2 regions of the Xylophilus sp. PBN-3R genome follow, and region 2 is predicted to be linked to the other one. Evidence: predicted binding sites of a transcription regulator. Region 2 holds the regulator's gene; the other holds the start of a gene.

Region 1 (9,440 bases), 1.2 Mb from region 2:
GCCTGATGGCCTTCTTCATTTCGCTGGGCGTGGGCCAACTGATCTACGGTCCGGTTTCGGACATGTACGGCCGCAAGCTGCCACTGTATTTCGGCCTGATCCTGTTCGCCGTCGGCAGCGTGGGCTGCGCCCTGGCGCCGGATATCCAGACCCTGGTCGCCCTGCGTTTCATCCAGGGATTGGGCGCCTGCGCCGGCATGGTGGTGCCGCGCGCCATCGTGCGCGACCTTCATACAGGCAACGAAGCGGCGCGCCTGATGTCGCTGCTGATGCTGGTCTTCAGTGTGTCGCCCATCCTGGCGCCGCTCGCCGGCAGCTTGGTGATCGAGTTCTTCGGCTGGCGCGGCGTGTTCTGGACGGTGCTGGTCGCTTCCCTGCTGGGCCTGGTGCTGCTAGGCACCAGCCTGCCGGAAACCCGGCCGCCTGAAGAGCGTCTGGGCAGCAGCGTGCGCGGTGCCGTGGCCGCCTATGCGCAACTGCTGCAAGACCGCCATTTCCTGGGCCTGGTGTTCATCGGCGCATTCGGCATGTCGAGCTTCTTTGCCTATCTGGCGCATTCGTCCTTCGTGCTGATCGACCATTACGGGCTGACGCCGCGCCAGTACAGCCTGGCGTTCTCGCTGAATGCGGCGTCGTTCATCGGCGTGTCGCAGTTCACCGGAAAACTCAGCCGCCGTTTCGGCTTGAAGCGGCTGGTGTCCGGTGCCGTCGCCGGTTTCACTGTCACCATGGTCGTGCTGGCCGCATTGAGCGTGGCAGGCGTCGGCAACCTGCCGGTGATGGTGGCGTTGCTGTTCGTGGGCTACGGATTTCTGGGTCTCATCGTGCCGACCACCGCGGTGCTGGCGCTGGAAGACCACGGTGCCATCGCCGGCACCGCATCGGCCCTGATGGGCACCCTGCAGTTCGTCACCGGAGCGGTGGTGGTGACGATCTCGGGCCTTTTCCTGGACGGAACCGCCCGGCCGATGCTGGTGGCGATCGCCGCCTGTGCGGTGGCGGCCTACCTGATGACCCGGCTGACACTCGGACGCCGGGCCTGAGCAGGTTCCTTCCGGCTCTTCAGCCAGCGGCAATCGCGGGTGGGGTGGCGACCGGGCCACCCACGAAATAACGCGCGGCGATCAGCAGCGCACCAGCGCCGACCAGCGCGCCGACGAATGCGCCCATGGCTTCCTGGTCCCAGAGCTTCATGCCCTGGCCGGCGAAACTCACCGCCAGCGCGCCGACGATGCCGATGCCGCAGGCCAGCAGCAGGGCTTTCAGACCGGTGGCCAGGCGCATGGGATGGAAGGCGTTCATCAACATGCCCAGGATGAAACCTGCGAACAAAGTCCAGAAAAGACCGACGGTCATGAAATTCCCCTTGAAAACAGCCGTGCGCGGGCAGCACCCAGACGGATGTGTCGGGGTGGGGCGAGACTAGGCTTCTCCGATGCGGGTGCCACGCGGGTAAGTGCCCGGTCATCGCGGATGAATACCCTATGGCCGGGTATTCGGACAGGCAGGTACGAACATTGCGGCGAGTTAAATTCGTGACCGGTCACCTTTTTCGTCATTCTTCAATTTCTTCCAGCCGCATGAATCCCGCTCGTCTGCTTCGAGGCATCGCTCTCACTTTTTGTCTGGGTGCCGTATCCGCCTGCATGGCCCAGGCTTATCCCAACAAACCGATCCGGCTGATCGTTCCCTTCCCGGCCGGCGGCGCCACCGACCTGTTCGCCCGCACCCTCGCGCCGAAGATCGCCGAAAAGCTCGGCGGCTCGATCGTCATCGACAACAAACCCGGCGCGGGCGGAGTGATCGGCTCCGACCTGGCGGCCAAAGCCCCGTCGGACGGTTACACGCTGCTGCTGACGACCACCAGCACCCATTCCATCGGCCCGGCGCTGGGTGCGAAGATGCCTTTCGACCCGGTGCGCGACTTCACGCCCATCGCCCACGTGGGCGACGCGCCCTCGGTCATGCTGGTGCCCAGCAATTCGCCCGCCCACACGGTGCGTGAGTGGATCGACTACGCAAAAAAGAACCCTGGCAAGCTCAACTACGCATCCAGCGGCAACGGCACCATCGTGCAATTGACGGCCGAACTGTTCAAGGCGCAGGCAGGCGTGTTCGTCACCCACATCCCGTACAAGGGCACCGCGCTGGCCATGCCCGACCTGATCGCCGGCAACATCGACGTGTTGTTCGATTCGCTGCCCACCGGCATGCCCCACGTGCGCGACGGACGCCTGCGCGCGCTGGGTGTGACCACCCTCAAGCGCAGCCCGCTGGCGCCCAACCTGCAACCCATCGCCGAGGTGTTGCCGGGTTATGAATCCAACACCTGGTTCGGCATCTACGGTCCCAGGGCATTGCCGGCCGAACTGGTGACCCGCATCAACAGCGCCGCGAATCAGGTGCTGGCCGACCCGGAGGTGAAAACCAAGCTGGCCAGTCTGGGCGTCGAGCCTGCGGGCGGAACGCCGCAGCAGTTCGCCACGATGGTCGCGGTGGATGCTGCCAAGTGGAAGAAGATCGTCCTGGAGCGAAAGATCTCGAACGATTGAAAAGGGGCCGGCCTGTCAGTCCTCGACGGACTCCCCCAGGAACCCGCCGCTCTGATGCGCCCACAGGCGCGCATAGATCCCGCCCGCGGCCATCAGCGTGCGGTGATCGCCCACCTCGGCAACGCGCCCGCCGTCCAGCACCACCAGCCGGTCCATCGCGGCAATCGTCGACAGCCTGTGCGCGATGGCGATGACGGTCTTGCCTTCCATCAGCCGGTAAAGGCTTTGCTGGATCGCCGCTTCCACTTCCGAGTCGAGTGCGCTGGTGGCTTCGTCCAGCAGCAGGATGGGCGCGTCCTTCAGCATCACGCGGGCGATGGCGATGCGTTGCCGCTGGCCTCCCGACAGCTTGACGCCGCGTTCGCCCACATGGGCGTCGTAACCGGTGCGTCCCTTGGCGTCCGACAACTGGCCGATGAAACCGGCGGCTTCGGCCCGTTCCGCCGCATGGCGGATGGCGGCATCGTCGGCATCCGGCCGGCCGTAGGCGATGTTGTCGCGCACCGAGCGGTGCAGCAGCGAGGTGTCCTGCGTGACCATGCCGATGTTGGCGCGCAGGCTGTCCTGGGTGATGCCGGCGATGTCCTGGCCGTCGATGAGGATGCGGCCGTTGTCGAGTTCATAGAACCGCAGCAGCAGGTTGACCAGCGTCGATTTGCCTGCACCCGAACGGCCGACCAGGCCGATTTTTTCACCCGGCTTCACGACCAGGTCCAGGCCGTCGACGATGGGGCGGGGCGGCGGTGCGTCTGCCGGTGCGTTGGCCGCCACCGGGTAAGAGAAACGCATGTTCTCGAAACGCACCTCGCCGCGCGGCACGGCAAGGGCCGGGGCGGCTGGCGCGTCCAGCACGGCCTGTGGGGTGGACAGCGTCTTGATACCGTCCTGCACGGTGCCGACGTTTTCGAACATGCTGCTCAGCTGCCACATGATCCAGTGGGCCATGCCGTTCAGCCGCAAGGCCATGGCGGTGGCCGCGGCGATGGCGCCCACACCGACCAGGCTGTGGGTCCAGAGCCAGAGCGAACAGCCGGCCACGCCGATGATGAGCGACATCGACAGGGCATGGTTGACGGTCTCGAAGCTGCTGACCAGCCGCATCTGCGCAAAACCGGTGCCCTGGAATTCCCGCATGGCTTCGCGGGCGAAGCCGGCCTCGCGCTGCGAATGCGAGAACAGCTTGACGGTGGCGATGTTGGTGTAGGCGTCGCTCACACGGCCGGTCATGAGCGAGCGGGCATCGGCCTGTTCGCGGCCGACCCTGGCGACGCGCGGCACGAAATACACACAGGCCGAGGCATAGGCCACCAGCCAGACGGCGAAGGGCAGCACCAGACGAATGTCGAAGGCGGCTGCGAACACCATGATGGTGACGATGTAGATCAGCATGCCGACCACCACTTCGCATACGGTGAAGATGAGGTCGCGTACCGCCAGGGCGGTCTGCATCATGCGGGAGGTGATGCGGCCCGAGAACTCGTCCTGGTAGAAGGTCATGCTCTGGCCGAGCAGCAGTCGGTGGAAGTTCCAGCGCAGGCGCATCGGGAAGTTGATGGCCAGGGCCTGGTGCTGCACCGTGGTCTGCAGCCATACCACCCCCACGCTGGCCGCGATGACCACCGCCAGCAGGGTCAGCAACGGGCCGCGCTGTGCCCACAGGTCTGCGGGCTGGGTCTGGCCCAGCCAGTCGACCACCCGGCCCAGAGCGGCGAACAGCACCGCATCGAACACGCCGATGGCGGCGGTGAGCAGCATCAGCAGCAATACCCAGCCGCGCGAGCCTTCGGTGCAGCGCCAGATGAAGGCTGCGAAGGAACGCGGCGGCAGGGACGGCGCGCCAGGCGGGAAAGCCTGCACCCGCGACTCGAAAAAGCCGAACAGTCCCGAGGGTCTTGGAGAGTCGGGCGGAGTGGAATTTAGGGATTCTGGCGTTCGGGACAAACGGAAACTTTCTGGAGTGAACCATCACTATGCCAACGATGTGTGCAGGGATGGCGGGCCGGGAACGGTACGAAAGGACCGTGGCCTCTGGATGACAGGCAATTTTCGCGCACCTCGCCGGTGCCTGCGTAAAAAAGCATGGACGCCCCTATCGCAGATGGCGTTACTGTATAAAAATACAGGTGTCCGTGGTTTTTCCTCTCATTCTTTTTGTCTCGCTCTCATGTCCCTCGCTGCCTTCGATGCCCATGCCGCCGCCCAGCCTGATGGCTTCAGGCAGGTCTGGCGCGCCGAATCGCTTGCGCGGGCCGAGGGTGCGGTTGAATCCAGCGGGTTCGCCGCCCTCGATGCCGAACTGCCTGGTGGCGGTTGGCCCGTGGGGGCCATGACCGAGGTGCTGCATTCCGGCCCCGAGACCTTTGCCTGGCCGCTGTTGTTGCCGGCCCTGGGCCGTGCGGTGGCGGCGCAAGAGCGGCCGGTGGCGATGATCGGTGCGCCTTACCAGCCCTTCAGCCCGGCACTGGCCGCGCAGGGGGTGCCGCCGGAGGCCTTGTTGTGGGTGCGGTGCGATGCGCCCCAGGCGCGCCTGTGGGCCTGCGAACAGGCGCTGCGCTGCGCCGATGTAGCGGCGGTGCTGGCCTGGCTGCCGCAGGCGCGGGTGGGTGAACTGCGAAGGCTGCAGCTGGCGGCCGCGCAGTTTGATCGGTTGCTGTGGGTGTTCCGACCCGCCGCGCAGGCCGGCCATGCATCGCCCGCCCGTCTGCGCCTGCTGGTCGAAGGGGGCGATACGCCCGACCAGTTGTCCATCCACCTGCTCAAACGGCGCGGTCCGCCGCTGGCCGCACCCGTGTCGGTGGCGGCGCATCCGCCGCGGCTGGCGGCGGTGCTGGCTGCCGCGCGGCAACGGCGGGACACACGCCAGCCCGGTGTTGTCACGGCGCCTGTCGCTTCGGCCGGAGTCACCGTCCTTCGCCTGGTGCTGCCACCCAAGGAGACCGCCAATGCGCTGGATCGCCCTGCAGTGGCAGCTTGAACACGCTCCGGTGGTGCCGGGTGAGCCCCTGCCGCCGGATGCGACCCTGCCCACCCGCGAGGCGCTGGGCTGGTGGGCGCTGCAGTTCACGCCGCGTGTGGCCTGGCTCGACGAGGCATTGCTGCTGGAGGTGTCGGCCTGCGAACGTCTATGGGGTGGCCCGCGCGGGCTGGTGGCGGCCATGCTGTCGAGCAACCCGGCACCCGAAGCCCGCCTGTTGCGGGCCGACGGCAGCAGCAGCGTCACGGCGCTGGCTCGGCTGCGGCTCTTTGCCGCGGATCGGCGTCCGCCAGCCGATGTCCCTGCCGACCTGCCGCTGTGCACACTCAGCGCGGCCCGGCCACATCTGGACATGCTGGAACGCCTGGGCTGCCTGCGTTGGGGAGACGTCGAAAAACTGCCGCGTGCCGGTGTGGCGCGGCGTTTCGGCATCCCGCTGCGCGAGGCGCTCGACGTCGCCTGGCTGCGTCGGCCCGAGGTGTTTCCCTGGCTGCAATTGCCTGAGCATTTCGAACTGAAGCTCGAATTGCCGGCACTGGCCGAAAGAGCGCCCGAACTGATGTGGTCGGCCGGCCGGCTGCTGAAGTCGTTGCAGATCTGGCTGCGTGCCCGCCATCGCGGTGTGCTGGCCCTCGAACTGCAATGGACACTCGACCTGAAACGTATCGACGGCGTGGACCTGCCGCCGTTCCAGGAGCTCCTTCTGCGCACCGCCGAGCCGCTGCAGGACACGGCACACATCCAGCGCCTGATGGGCGAGAAGCTGGCCCTTCAGAAGATGCTCGCGCCGGCCAGCTGGCTGCGCCTGCGCTCGCTTGAAACCGCGCCCTGGGGGGGCGCAAGCTTCAGTTTCCTGCCCGAGGACAACCGCAAGGGCGATGCGCTGCATGAACTGGTCGAACGCCTCAGCGCGCGGCTGGGCGAGGGCAGCGTGCTGGCCGCCGTGCCCCAGGCCGACCACCGGCCCGACGGCATGCAGCAGTGGTTGCCGGCACGTTCGAACCTGCGCCGCTTTCTCGGTAAGACCGCACCTGGCAAGCCGTCGCCGGTCCGCCGCGACGTGCAGGCCGACGGCATCTACCCCGGCTGGCTGCTGCCCGACCCGTTGCGCCTGGAAACCCGCCAGGGCAAGCCGCTGTGGCGCGGCCTGCTGCGCACCGTGGCGGGCCCGCAGCGGCTGGAGACCGGCTGGTGGACATCGCCCGACGGCAAGGCTCCGCAACGTGCGGTGCGTGACTATTTCATTGCCGAGAGTCCTGGTGCGGGTCTGGTGTGGATTTTCCAGGAACTGCATCGGCAGCGCGACATGCCGGTCGAACTGGAAACCGAAGGCGGCGACTGGTTCCTGCACGGCCTGTATGCCTGAAAAGGAAGTCAGCCTGCAGGGGCGGCCCGATCCGCCTTCGGTGCTGCGGTTTCCTGTGCCCGCACGCCCGCCCGCCGTCGAGGCAGCCCTGGCGCCGCCTTTTTCCGTTCTCTATACCGAGCTTCACTGCATCAGCAACTTCAGTTTCCAGCGCGGCGCCTCGCACCCGGACGAACTGGTGATGCGCGCGCTCAAGCTGGGTTACCAGGGCATCGCCATCACCGACGAATGTTCGGTGGCAGGTGTGGTGCGGGCCTGGGACAGCCTGCGGCAGTTCAACCGCGACCTGCCCGAACCGGTCGAATTGCAACTGCTGTACGGGGCCGAGTTCCTGCTGGAAGACGGTGCCCGCCTGGTCGCCATCGCCCGCGACCTGGACGGCTGGGGGGGCCTGTGCCAGGCCATCTCCGCGGCGCGCATGGCGGCCGAAAAAGGCCGGTACGACATCCGCGCCATCGACTGGCGTTTGCTGGCGGGCTGCGAACGTATCTACCTGCCGGTACGCAAGGTCGACACGGTGTCGGTCGACCTGTCGGCCACCTGCGAGCGTTTCGGTGCAGACGGGCTTTGGCTGGGCGTCGAACTGCTTTGCGACTTCGACGACGACCTGTGGTTATCGATGCTGCAGCAGGCGGGCGAAGCGGCCGGCGTGCCGCTGCTGGCCTGCGGTGACGTGCACATGCACGCGGCCGGCCGCAAGCCCTTGCAGGACGTGATCTCGGCGGTGCGCGAAGGCCGGACGGTGGGCGACTGCGGTTTTGCACTGCAACGCAATGCCCAGCGTTACCTGCGGCCGCTGGACCGGCTGGAAACGCTGTACCCGTCCGAACTTCTGCAGGCCACCCAGGTGCTGGCGGCGCGCTGCAGTTTCCGGATGGAACAGATTTCCTACCGCTACCCCAAGGAAAGCGTGCCGCCCGGGCTGTCCCCCGGACAGGCGCTCAACCGCCTGGTGCTTGCCGGTGTCCGGCGGCGTTATCCGGATGGCTCTTCGCGCAAGCTGCGGGTCCAGATCCTGAAGGAACTGCGGCTCATCGCCTTCAAGAAATACGAGATGTACTTCCTGACGGTCGAGGACATCGTGAGGTTCGCCCGGGACGAACACATCCTCTGCCAGGGCCGCGGCTCGGCCGCCAATTCGGTGGTCTGCTACTGCCTCGGCATCACCGAGGTGCGGCCGGACGATTCGAACCTGCTGTTCGAACGTTTCATCAGCAAGGAACGAAACGAGCCGCCCGACATCGACGTCGACTTCGAGCACCAGCGGCGCGAGGAAGTCATCCAGTACATCTATGAAAAGTACGGCCGCGACCGCGCCGCCATCGCGGCCACCGTGGTGCGTTATCGGTCACGCATGGCCATCCGCGATGTGGGCGCGGCCCTGGGCGTGCCCGAGCCGCTGATCGACGCCTTCGCCAAGGACCACTACTGGTTCGACAAGGACATCCTGGAAAAACAACTGGTCGAGGTACAGGCCCGGACCGGGGTGTCGGCGCCTCAGCCCCTGGTCGACCATTGGCTCGAACTGACCCATCAGCTGCGAGGTTTTCCGCGCCACCTCAGCCAGCACGTGGGCGGTTTCGTGCTGACCGACGGCCCGCTGACCCGGCTGGTGCCGGTCGAGCAGGCCAGCATGGAAGGGCGCTCCATCATCCAGTGGGAAAAGGACGATCTCGAAGCCGTCGGCCTGATGAAGGTGGACGTGCTGGCCCTGGGCATGCTGTCGGCCCTGCGCCGCATGATCGATTTCCGCAACAGCTGGCGCGGTACCGACTGGACCATGGCCGAGATTCCCCGGGATCAGGCCGCGGTGTTCGACATGATCTGCACCGCCGATACCGTGGGTGTGTTCCAGGTCGAAAGCCGGGCGCAGATGTCGATGCTGCCGCGCCTGCTGCCACGCAAGTTCTACGACCTGGTGGTCGAGGTGGCCATCGTCCGGCCCGGGCCTATCCAGGGCGGCATGGTGCATCCGTACCTGAAAGCCCGCAAACGCGAGCGCGAGGACCTGGAAATCCTCTACGTGAAGGACGAATTGAAGAAGTCGCTGGAACGCACCCTGGGTGTTCCCATCTTCCAGGAACAGGTGATGCAGTTGGCAATGGACGCCGGCGGATTCAGCGCCGACGAAGCCGATCAGCTGCGCCGCTCGATGGCGGGTTGGGGGCGCAAGGGCGGGGTGCATCACTTCCAGGAAAAGCTGGTGCAGGGAATGATCCGCCGGGGTTATCCGGCCGAATTTGCCAACGCCATCTTCGAGCAGATCAAGGGCTTCGGCGAATACGGCTTCCCCGAAAGTCATGCGGCAAGTTTTGCGCTGCTGGTCTACCTCAGTTGCTGGATCAAATGCTTCGAGCCGGCGTGTTTCCTGGCGGGCATCCTGGATGCGCAACCCATGGGTTTCTATTCGGCTTCGCAACTGGTGCAGGACGCCCGGCGCCATGCGGTAGAGGTGCGGCCGATCGATGTCACGCTGAGCGGCATCGACTCGGTGCTGGAGCGCCACGACAGCCCGCAGGCGCCGCTGTACAGCGGTGTGGAATGGGCA
Region 2 (9,440 bases):
AATCGGGACCGGCCGAGAATGTGTTCCCGGCGCCGACCACCACCACCGTTCGGATATCCTGATTGTCTCCGGCGGCGTTCAAAGCCTCGACTCCTGCCGCATAGACACCGGTATCCATCGCATTGCGAGACTGCGGGTTGTGCAGGGTCAGAACCATGGTCTGACCTTGTGAATGACTTCTGAGTTCTGCGGGCATGGAATTTCAGGGAAAACGTTGAGCAAATGCTGCTACCGACTCAGGTATGGCCGAAGTTTCCGACCACACCCCATCTGGATGGCTGATTATCCGGTCTGCCATTTTCCGGTGTGTGTGACAAAATCGGGTGGCCGTTAACCTCATGCGCCGCGGATATCACTTACCCATGGATTTTCATCTTTTACGGACATCAAGTTTTGCCGGCCTTCCGCAGCAGCGTGGAAATCTCGCGCATGAGTGATCGTCTGCGGGCCCTTGTCGGTGCGGCCGTTCTCATGGCTGTGGTCGATGCCCAAGCTCTTTCGATCGGAACGGCGCGCGGCGATGCGGTCGTCGGCCAAGCCCTGGACCTCGGCTTCGACCTCGCGCTCGATGCCGGCTCGGATCCGGCCTCGGCCTGTGTCTCCGCCGACGTTTTCTACGGTGACACCCGCGTCGATCCGTCGCGGGTTCGCGTGAACACCAGGCCGGGTTCGCAGGCATTGCAGGCTTCGGTACAGATTTCCAGCAACGTTCCGGTCAACGAACCGGTTGTTTCGGTGGTCCTGCGTGCGGGTTGCAGCCCGGCGGTTTCACGTCGGTTCGTGATCCTGTCCTCGTCTCCGATCGAAGCGACCAGTGCTGCTGCAGCAGAGGTGAGACCTCTCGTTTCGTCCGGTGCGGTTCGACCTGCATCCCCGTCGATTTATTCCGTTCCGCTCCCTGCCGCGCGTTCCGTCGTTACCGCACCCGCGTCAGCGTCGGACGGCATTTCCAGAGAAAACGCCAGGACCGCCAGACGTATTGAGTCCGCTAAACGCGCGGCGTCACCGGCGATGTCAACGGCGGCGGTAACACCGACGGCTCCGGCGGCTTCGCGGGGCGCCCGTCTGGAACTGCAGTCCCCTGCCGACTGGCTGCAGGAACAGGTGCTGCCATTGAGGGTCTCGTCCGATATGACCGGCCCGACGCTGACGACCACGGCGGAACAGCGTGCCGCTGCAGCCGCCCTGTGGCGGTCACTGGGCGGCGTTGAAGGCGTTCCAGTGTCGGACGTCGATTCCGAACAGCGTGTGCTGGCACTCGAAAAGCAGGTAAAGACGCTGCAGAACAGCGCACGTATCGCCCGCAGCCGCGAAGCGGAGCTGCAGGGGCAACTCAGCCAGGCGCAGAGTTCCAGCGAGACATTCTGGATGGCGCTGTGGGCCGCGCTGGGTTTGCTGGCAGTGGGAGGCGTCGTGGGCGGACTGGTCGCCTGGCGTCGAAAAGGCGGCATGCCTTTGCGCTGGCGCAAGCGTGCGGAAGCGTCGGTGTTCGGCGCCGATGCCGTCACGGCGTTTGGTGAGGGTTTCGTCGACACACAGCCTGCGCCAGTGGATTTCTTGTACCCCCTGGAGGAACCGGTACTGCAGTCGCAGTTTCCCGACAACGCCGTGCCTGCGCCCGCCGCCAGGCAGGCTGCGCCCGGCGTCGATGGCGTTCAGCAGGGTGCGTCCGCTTTTGTTGCCTCTCATCTGCCGTCGGAACAGCCGCCGGCGCAATTGAATTCGGCCGAAGCGGCCATGCGGGCGGCGCGCCAGTTGCGTAATGGTTCGGCTAACGAACTCGCGGATGTGCAGCAAAACGCCGATTTTTTTGCTTCTCTCGGTCAATACGAACAGGCAATCGAGTTGTTGCAGGAATACATAGCGTTGCACCCGGGCACCAGTCCGGTGGCCTACCTCGACCTGCTCAAACTCTTCCATACGCTCAGTGAGACGGAGCCGTACCGCAAGCTGCGCAACGACTTCAATGCCGTATTCAATGCAGATGTGCCGCCATTTGCCGGTTTCCAGAAGGCGACGAAAGACCTCGCTTCGTATAACGATGTGTTGCAACGCATAGCGCAGGTATGGACGCTGCCGGAAGTGCTCGACCTCATAGAGTCCCTGCTTGTGCGTCACATCGGCGAGGGCGCTCATCCGCCGTTCCAGCTTGAAGCCTATCGTGAACTGCTTCTGCTGTATGAGATCGCGAAGATCGAGCATGGTGCGAGTTCTGGCGTGAAGCTGGCTGTTCCGCCTGCTATTGCTCCATCGCTTGCCCCAGTTCCGGCACCTGCAGCTGCGCCCTCCGCAATGGCCGAGACCGCGGCGGTGGCGACTGCAGTCACCATGGTTGCGCCGACTTTCGCCGCTGCCGCGCCGGAAGCAGCACAAGAGACCAAGCTGGATTTCGAGTTCGAGCCGGAAGAAACCTCGTTCGGCAGTCCGGGGCTTGATCTGGGTGTTCCCTTGGAGTTTGGCATTTCGTCCGATCCCACGCAGGATCTTCAGGTTTCGTTCGACGATCTGGCCATTCCCGACACCGAACTCCCGGGTCGTAGCTCACCGGAGGCGGCGGCCGACCCTCACATCATCGATTTCGACATGTTCGATGTTGCCTTGCCGCCGATCGACAAGGAAACCAAACGCTGACGCGGACGCCGGTCCGCTGCAGTCGTTTCAGCGGCGGACCTGCAGCGCGCCAGGGTTCAGGATGTTGGTCGGCGAACCCTTGATGTAGTTCACCACGTTCTCGAACGCTGCGCCGAAATACAACTCGTAGCTGTCCTGTTCCACATATCCGATATGCGGTGTGCAGACGCAGTTTTCCAGGCGCAGCAGGGCGTGGCCCTGAAGCGGCGGTTCCGCTTCGAAGACATCAACGGCACCCATTCCGGGACGGCCCCGGTTGAGCGCGGCGATGAGCGCATCGGTTTCAACCAGTTCGGCACGCGATGTGTTGACGAACAGTGCTGTCGGCTTCATGCGTGACAGATCGTCAAGCGTGATGCTGCCGCGGGTCTCTTCGTTCAGCCGCAGATGCACAGACACGATGTCGCATTGCTCGAAGAACTCCTGGCGCGTGGACGCCACCTGGTAGCCGTCTTCCAGCGCCTTGGCGCGCGAACCTTCTCGGCCCCAGATGCGTACGTTCATGCCGAACGCGCGACCATAGCCGGCAATCAGTTGGCCGATGCGGCCATAACCCCAGACGCCCAGCGTCTTTCCCCTCAAGACCATTCCGACCCCGAAGTTGGGAGGCATGGACGCAGCGCGCAATCCGGACTGCTGCCACGCACCGTGCTTCAGGTTGGCGATGTATTGCGGTACGCGCCGCATCGCCGCCATGATGAGCGCCCAGGTCAGTTCGGCCGGTGCGACTGGCGAGCCGACACCTTCGGCGATGGCGATGCCGCGCTCGGTACAGGCCTCTACATCGATGTGCGGTCCAGCCTTGCCGGTCTGCGCGATGAGCTTGAGACGGGGAAGTTTTTCGACCAGTTGCCGGCTGATCTGCGTGCGTTCCCGTATCAGCACGATGACGTCGGCGTCCCGCAGCCTGACCGACAATTGGCCGATGCCTTTCACCGTATTGGTGAATACCTTTGCGGAGTAGGGGTCCAGGCGGGAGGCACACGGCAGCTTGCGCACCGCATCCTGATAGTCGTCGAGGATCACGATATTCATCTTCGTGATTGTGCCTCGCTACAACGCGGTCTCACGACGGCGCGCTCCGCAAAAACGTGAGTTTTGGTCTGCTGTGTTCAGTTGCTGTTGGCTCTCGGGTCCATCGTGCGCTGGGCCTCGCGGGCCGCGAGGCGATCAAGTTCGGCGCATACATCGGCCATGCGGCCCGATATGACCATGCGCCCCGCACATTGGCGCGAAGTTCCGTCCACCACCTTCAGCACCCGGAGCGCTGGGCGGTTTGGCGGGGAAGGCATCACGATTTCAGCGGCTGGCGGTGGTTCGATACCTGCCCCTGTTGCGGAGATGAGGGCGTTTGAAGAAAGAGGCACCCGGCGCGCGAGCCAGCCGGTGAGCGGAGCCATCCAGTGCCTGCCCGATCGCGGACGCAGCGCCGCGCTGGCGCTGGACGACATGACGGAAACCAGGGAAGAAGCGGCAAATCCCATGTGAAAACTCCTGGGCGACTGGCGCTACGCCATCGCAACGGTGGTTGTCGGACACAGGCAGGATTCAGGAAAGCAAAAACCGCAGCGCGAGGGTTGCCGGGGGGCTTCGCTTCAAACCGAAGCCCCCAACCGAACGCCCGCCACCTCTCGCCGCGGCTTGTGACTACATCAGCATGGTGTTGCGGATGAGACCAACGGCCAGGCCTTCGATTTCGAAGGCCTCGTCCGGGGCCACCATGATGGTGGGATAGTCCGGATTCTCGGCATGCAGTTCGATGCCGCGGGCGGTGCGCTGGAAGCGCTTGACCGTGACCTCTTCACCCAGCCGGGCCACCACGATCTGGCCGTTGCGGGCCTCGCGTGTGGATTGCACGGCCAGCAGGTCACCGTCCATGATGCCCGCATCACGCATCGACATGCCTCGCACCTTGAGCAGGTAGTCAGGCCGGTGCTGGAACAGACTGCCTTCGACGTGGTACGTCTGGTCGACATGTTCCTGCGCCAGGATGGGCGAGCCCGCCGCCACCCGGCCCACCAGCGGCAGAGCCAGCTGGGACAGGCCCGGGATGGCCAGCATCAGCTGCTGCGCCCGGCTGGTGGTGGATTGCAGTGCCGCACCGGCAGAATGCGTGTTCTTGAGCCGGATGCCGCGCGAGGTGCCGCTGACCAGGTCGATGACGCCCTTGCGCGCCAGGGCCTGCAGGTGTTCTTCGGCTGCGTTGGCCGACTTGAAACCGAGTTCTGCAGCGATTTCGGCGCGCGTGGGCGGGGCACCGGTTCTGGCGATGGCGTTCTGGACGAGTTCCAGAATTTGCTGCTGGCGCGCGGTAAGTTTGACGGGGGAAGGCAGGTCGATCATGGCAACTCCGGTAAGCGGGCTGTCTGGATATCCAGTACCTGTATTTTTAAACAGTTTTTTCGCGCTGGCAAGCACCGGCGTTGTGTGAATCGATGAAAATTGTCGTTTTAGGGATGGGCGGGACGATTGCGGGTGTGGGCGATGCTTCGGCGCCGCGCGGTTATCGGTCGGGCGAGGTGTCGGTGGATGCGTTGGTGGCAGGTGCGGGTCTGCCGTTGGCATTCGAGGTGCTGACCGAGCAGGTCGCGCAGGTCGACAGCAAGGACATGGACGGAGCTCTCTGGTTGCAGCTTGCGCTGCGGGTGGCTCACTGGGTCGCACAAGACGACGTGGCCGGCGTGGTGGTGACCCACGGTACTGACACACTGGAAGAAACGGCGTACTTTCTGTCCGCCACGCTGTCCCCTGCAAAGCCGGTGGTGCTGACGGGCGCGATGTATCCCTCCACCCACCGGACGCCCGACGGTCCCGGCAATCTGCGCGATGCATTGATGGTCGCAGCGCATGCTGACTTGCGTGGTGTCCTGGTCATGTTTGCCGGCCGCCTTTTCACGGGGAGCGAGGTTCGAAAGGTGCACCCGCTGCGCCCGGATGCCTTCGAGGCCGGTGATGCTGGTGCGTTGGCACGCGTGGAGAACGGGAGCGTGCTGCAGGAACGCCCATGGCCGATGTCGGATGCAGCCTTTCAACCCAAGGCCCTGGCCGGGCTGGAGGCCTGGCTCGCCGCCCGGCAGCCGTTGCCGTGGGTGGCGTGGATCACCAGCCATGCGGGCGCGACCGGTGCAGAGGTACACGCTTTGCTCGCCGCGGGCGTAAAGGGTCTGGTGGTGGGCGGTACCGGCAATGCCAGCCTGCACCATCGGCTTGAAGAGGCACTCGCGGAAGCAAGATCGCTGGGCGTGCCGGTGGAGATCGGCAGCCGATGCAGCCTGGGGGATGCCGAATCGGTGGTGCCAGGCTCGGCGGAGGCTGCACTGCCGCCCGCCAAGGCCAGGATCGCGATGCAGCTGCGGCTGATCGCGTCTTGACGGGGCTGCTTTAGCTCGACAGGGCTTCGAAGGCCCGGGCGGTGATCTGCTCGACAGAACCTACGCCGCTGATCTTGCGGTACTTGGGCGCGGCCGCAGGGTCCTGCGCTGCCCAACTGGAGTAGTACTCGACCAGCGGACGGGTCTGGGCGCTGTAGACGTCCAGCCGTTTCTGCACGGTCGCTTCCCGGTCGTCTTCGCGCTGGATCAGGTCTTCGCCGGTCTGGTCGTCCTTGCCTTCCACCTTGGGCGGAGCGAATTTGAGGTGATAGGTGCGGCCCGATGCAGGGTGCGAACGGCGACCGCTGATTCGTTCGACGATGTCGCTGAACGGCACGTCGATTTCGAGCACGAAGTCGAGTTTGACGCCGGCGGCTTTCATGGCGTCGGCCTGGGGAATCGTGCGGGGGAAGCCGTCGAACAACACGCCCTTAGCGCAATCGGGCTGGGCGATGCGTTCCTTGACCAGGTTGATGATCAGGTCGTCGCTGACCAGTCCGCCGGACTCCATGATGGCCTTGGCCTGCAGGCCCAGCGGCGTGCCGGCCTTGACTGCTGCGCGCAGCATGTCGCCGGTCGAAATTTGTGGGATGGCGTATTTCTGGCAGATGAAAGCAGCTTGCGTGCCTTTACCGGCGCCCGGCGCGCCCAGCAGAATCAGTCTCATGAAATTCCTCGAATAGTAAAAATCTGTGGCACCGCTGGCCGCACACACTCCCGTGAAGGGGGTGGGCATGGTGCTCTCGCTTGAGTCGAGAATAACATGCACACCTTTCGCGAAACCTTCGCGCCCCAGAGGCAAATGCCCCGGTTTGCCCTAGGTCAGCAGCGCCCTGACACGCTTCAGATCTTCCGCCGTGTCGACGCCCCCGCCGGGTGCTGCTGCTGTTACAAATACAGCGATCCGGCGCCCGTGCCATAGGGCGCGGAGCTGTTCGAGTGCTTCGGTGATTTCCAGAGGAGCCTGTTCGAGGTTCGGAAAAGCCCGCAGGAAACCCACACGGTAAGCGTAGATGCCGACATGCCGCAGTGGTGCTGGCGATGGCAGGACCGCTGCGCCCGGCTGGCTGCCGTCACGTTGCCAGGCGATGGGCGCGCGGCTGAAATAGAGCGCAAGGCCGCTGCGGTCGCACACCACTTTCACGACATTGGGGTTGCAGAAGTCATCGAGCGAATGGATGGGGTGCGCAGCGGTGGCGATGTCGGCTTGCGGACGTTCATGCAGCAACTGCGCGACCGACGCGATGAGCTCGGGCGGCATCAGCGGCTCGTCCCCCTGCACGTTGACGACGATGGCGTCGTCCGGCAGGCCGAGCAGGTCGCAGGCTTCGGCCAGCCGGTCGCTGCCGTTGGCATGGTCCGGCCGGGTCATCAGCGCCTCAATGTCGTGCTGGCGGCAGGCATCGACAATGCGGCGGTCGTCGGCCGCCACGACCGTGCGCGCGGCGCCGGATTTCAGCGCCTGCCGCGCAACACGCACCACCATCGGCAGGCCGCCGATGTCGGCCAGCGGTTTGGCCGGCAGGCGGGTGGAGGCCAGGCGTGCCGGAATCAGCACGGTGAAGGCCGGCGTGGTGGCGCCTGCAGCCATGGTCACAGGCCCAGCTCTTCGTCGCTGAGCGTGCGTGCCTCGACTTCGAGCAGGATGGGAATGCCGTCGCGGATCGGGTAGGCCAGGCGGGCGCTGCGCGACACCAGTTCCTGGCGTTCCAGGTCTACGATGAGCGGACCCTTGGTGACCGGGCAGACCAGCAGTGCGATGAGTTTGCTGTCCATGGGCGAGAGCTTGGTTTTGATGAGAAGGAAGGGATACGGGACGCTGCGCCCTCAACCGGGGTGGCGCGCGCGGGAGGCGGATGATAGCCGGGCATCGACCAGCCGGTCGAAGTAGGCCAGGAAGTCCGGCGCCAGGCTGAACTCCAGCGGCACCGCCAGCGCATCGGGCCGCAGGCGCCAGAGCTTGACGGCATCTTTCTCGGTGCACAGCAGGGTGGTGCGCGGGCCGATGCCGGCGACGGTCGCGACGGTCGCCGCATCGGTTGCGAAGTCGGCGTGGTCCGGCAATGCATGTGTTTCGGACAGCGCCATGCCGCGCTCCTGCAGCATCTCGAAGAAGGCTTCCGGGCGGGCGATGCCCGCCACCGCGGCGACCGGCCCGGTCTGGCCGAGCGACACCATCGGCACCAGCCGGCCGTCGTTGCCGATGGCTTCGTCGGCCAGTTGCCGCTCGCCGCGGAATCCACCAAAGGCCGGCTGCTGCCCGGTGTGCAGCACCATGTCGACCGTTCGTGGCCAGGGTTCACGCAAAGGCCCGGCCGGCAGCAGCCAGCCATTGCCGGCGCCACGGTCGTCGAACACGCAGATCTCGATGTCGCGGGCCAGCGCGACATGTTGCAGCCCGTCGTCGCAGACCAGCACCTGGACCTCGGGATGCAGAGTCAGCAGCCGTTGCGCGACGGCGGTGCGATTGCGGCCGACGAACACCGGCGCGCCGATGCGCCGGCGAATCAGCAGCGGTTCGTCACCCACCGCGACCGGGTCGGATTGCGGTTGCACTTCCAGCCCTTCGTCGTCGTCGCCTGGCGGAGGTTTGCGTCCGTAGCCGCGCGACACCACACCGGCCACGATTCCGCGTGCGGCCAGGTGTCCGACCAGGGCCATCACCACCGGCGTCTTGCCGGCGCCACCGGCGATCACATTTCCGACCACCACGACCGGTACCGGCAGGCGGGTAGCCCTCAGCAGGCCGAAGCGGTAGGCGGTCTTGCGCGCCGCCCACACGGCGCGATAGATCTGGGAAACAGGCCACAGCAGGCGGGCGACCGGCCCGCGTTGCGACCATTGCGCCAGCAGGCGGCGGGCCGGCGTCTGGCCGGTCACCGTGCGGTGGAGCCCGAGGCCGGGCGCTGGGTGGCAAAGGTGATCTGGCCCAGTCCGGCCCGACGCGCGGCTTCCATCACCGTGATGACACTCTGGTGCGATGCATTGGCGTCGGCGCTGATCACCACGATGCTCTGCGGTCCGGCCTGGGCGGCGACGGTCAGCGCCTGGCTCAGGGATTCGACTGCCGTATTGGTGACGCGCTGGTTGTTGACGGTCATGCGACCGTCGCTGTTGACGGACACCCGCACTTCCTTGGGATAGTCGCGCTGGGCCTGGCTGTCGGCCACCGGCAGGCGCAGCTGGATCTCGGTGAAGCGGCTGTAGGTGGTGGACAGCATCAGAAAGATGAGCACCACCAGCAGCACGTCGATGAACGGGATCAGGTTGATCTCCGGTTCGTCGCGTTCACCGGCGCGGAAATTCATGCGCGAACGGGAGCGGAAGTTCAGGGCCATGCGGAATATCGCCTTCGATCAGCCGCGGCGCATGTGCGTGATGTGGCGCACGAAACGTTCGGCCGCCAGTTCCAGCGTCAGCAGGTGCGAATCGACCCGG

What was found. Region 2 encodes LexA, which represses DNA repair genes until DNA is damaged. Its sites were predicted from a motif close to ACTGTATNNNNATACAGT; they were not measured.
Region 1: the regulator LexA is predicted to act here: its motif matches at 4,659-4,676, upstream of imuA (translesion DNA synthesis-associated protein ImuA).

Annotation. Positions count from the first base shown of each region.
Region 1 is NZ_CM173225.1:2,015,301-2,024,740, forward strand. It holds gene AC3ANW_RS09570 (multidrug effflux MFS transporter) at 1-1,043, shown strand, start outside; gene AC3ANW_RS09575 (hypothetical protein) at 1,063-1,356, opposite strand; gene AC3ANW_RS09580 (Bug family tripartite tricarboxylate transporter substrate binding protein) at 1,581-2,552, shown strand; gene AC3ANW_RS09585 (ABC transporter ATP-binding protein) at 2,568-4,433, opposite strand; gene imuA (translesion DNA synthesis-associated protein ImuA) at 4,717-5,526, shown strand; gene AC3ANW_RS09595 (DNA polymerase Y subunit UmuC family protein) at 5,495-6,892, shown strand; gene AC3ANW_RS09600 (error-prone DNA polymerase) at 6,885-9,440, shown strand, end outside.
Region 2 is NZ_CM173225.1:3,192,984-3,202,423, reverse strand. It holds gene AC3ANW_RS15205 (enoyl-CoA hydratase family protein) at 1-157, opposite strand, end outside; gene AC3ANW_RS15200 (type IV pilus assembly protein FimV) at 430-2,631, shown strand; gene AC3ANW_RS15195 (D-2-hydroxyacid dehydrogenase family protein) at 2,659-3,666, opposite strand; gene AC3ANW_RS15190 (hypothetical protein) at 3,744-4,115, opposite strand; gene lexA (transcriptional repressor LexA) at 4,279-4,974, opposite strand; gene AC3ANW_RS15180 (asparaginase) at 5,067-6,002, shown strand; gene adk (adenylate kinase) at 6,013-6,669, opposite strand; gene kdsB (3-deoxy-manno-octulosonate cytidylyltransferase) at 6,820-7,593, opposite strand; gene AC3ANW_RS15165 (Trm112 family protein) at 7,596-7,778, opposite strand; gene lpxK (tetraacyldisaccharide 4'-kinase) at 7,830-8,882, opposite strand; gene AC3ANW_RS15155 (ExbD/TolR family protein) at 8,879-9,310, opposite strand; gene AC3ANW_RS15150 (MotA/TolQ/ExbB proton channel family protein) at 9,359-9,440, opposite strand, start outside.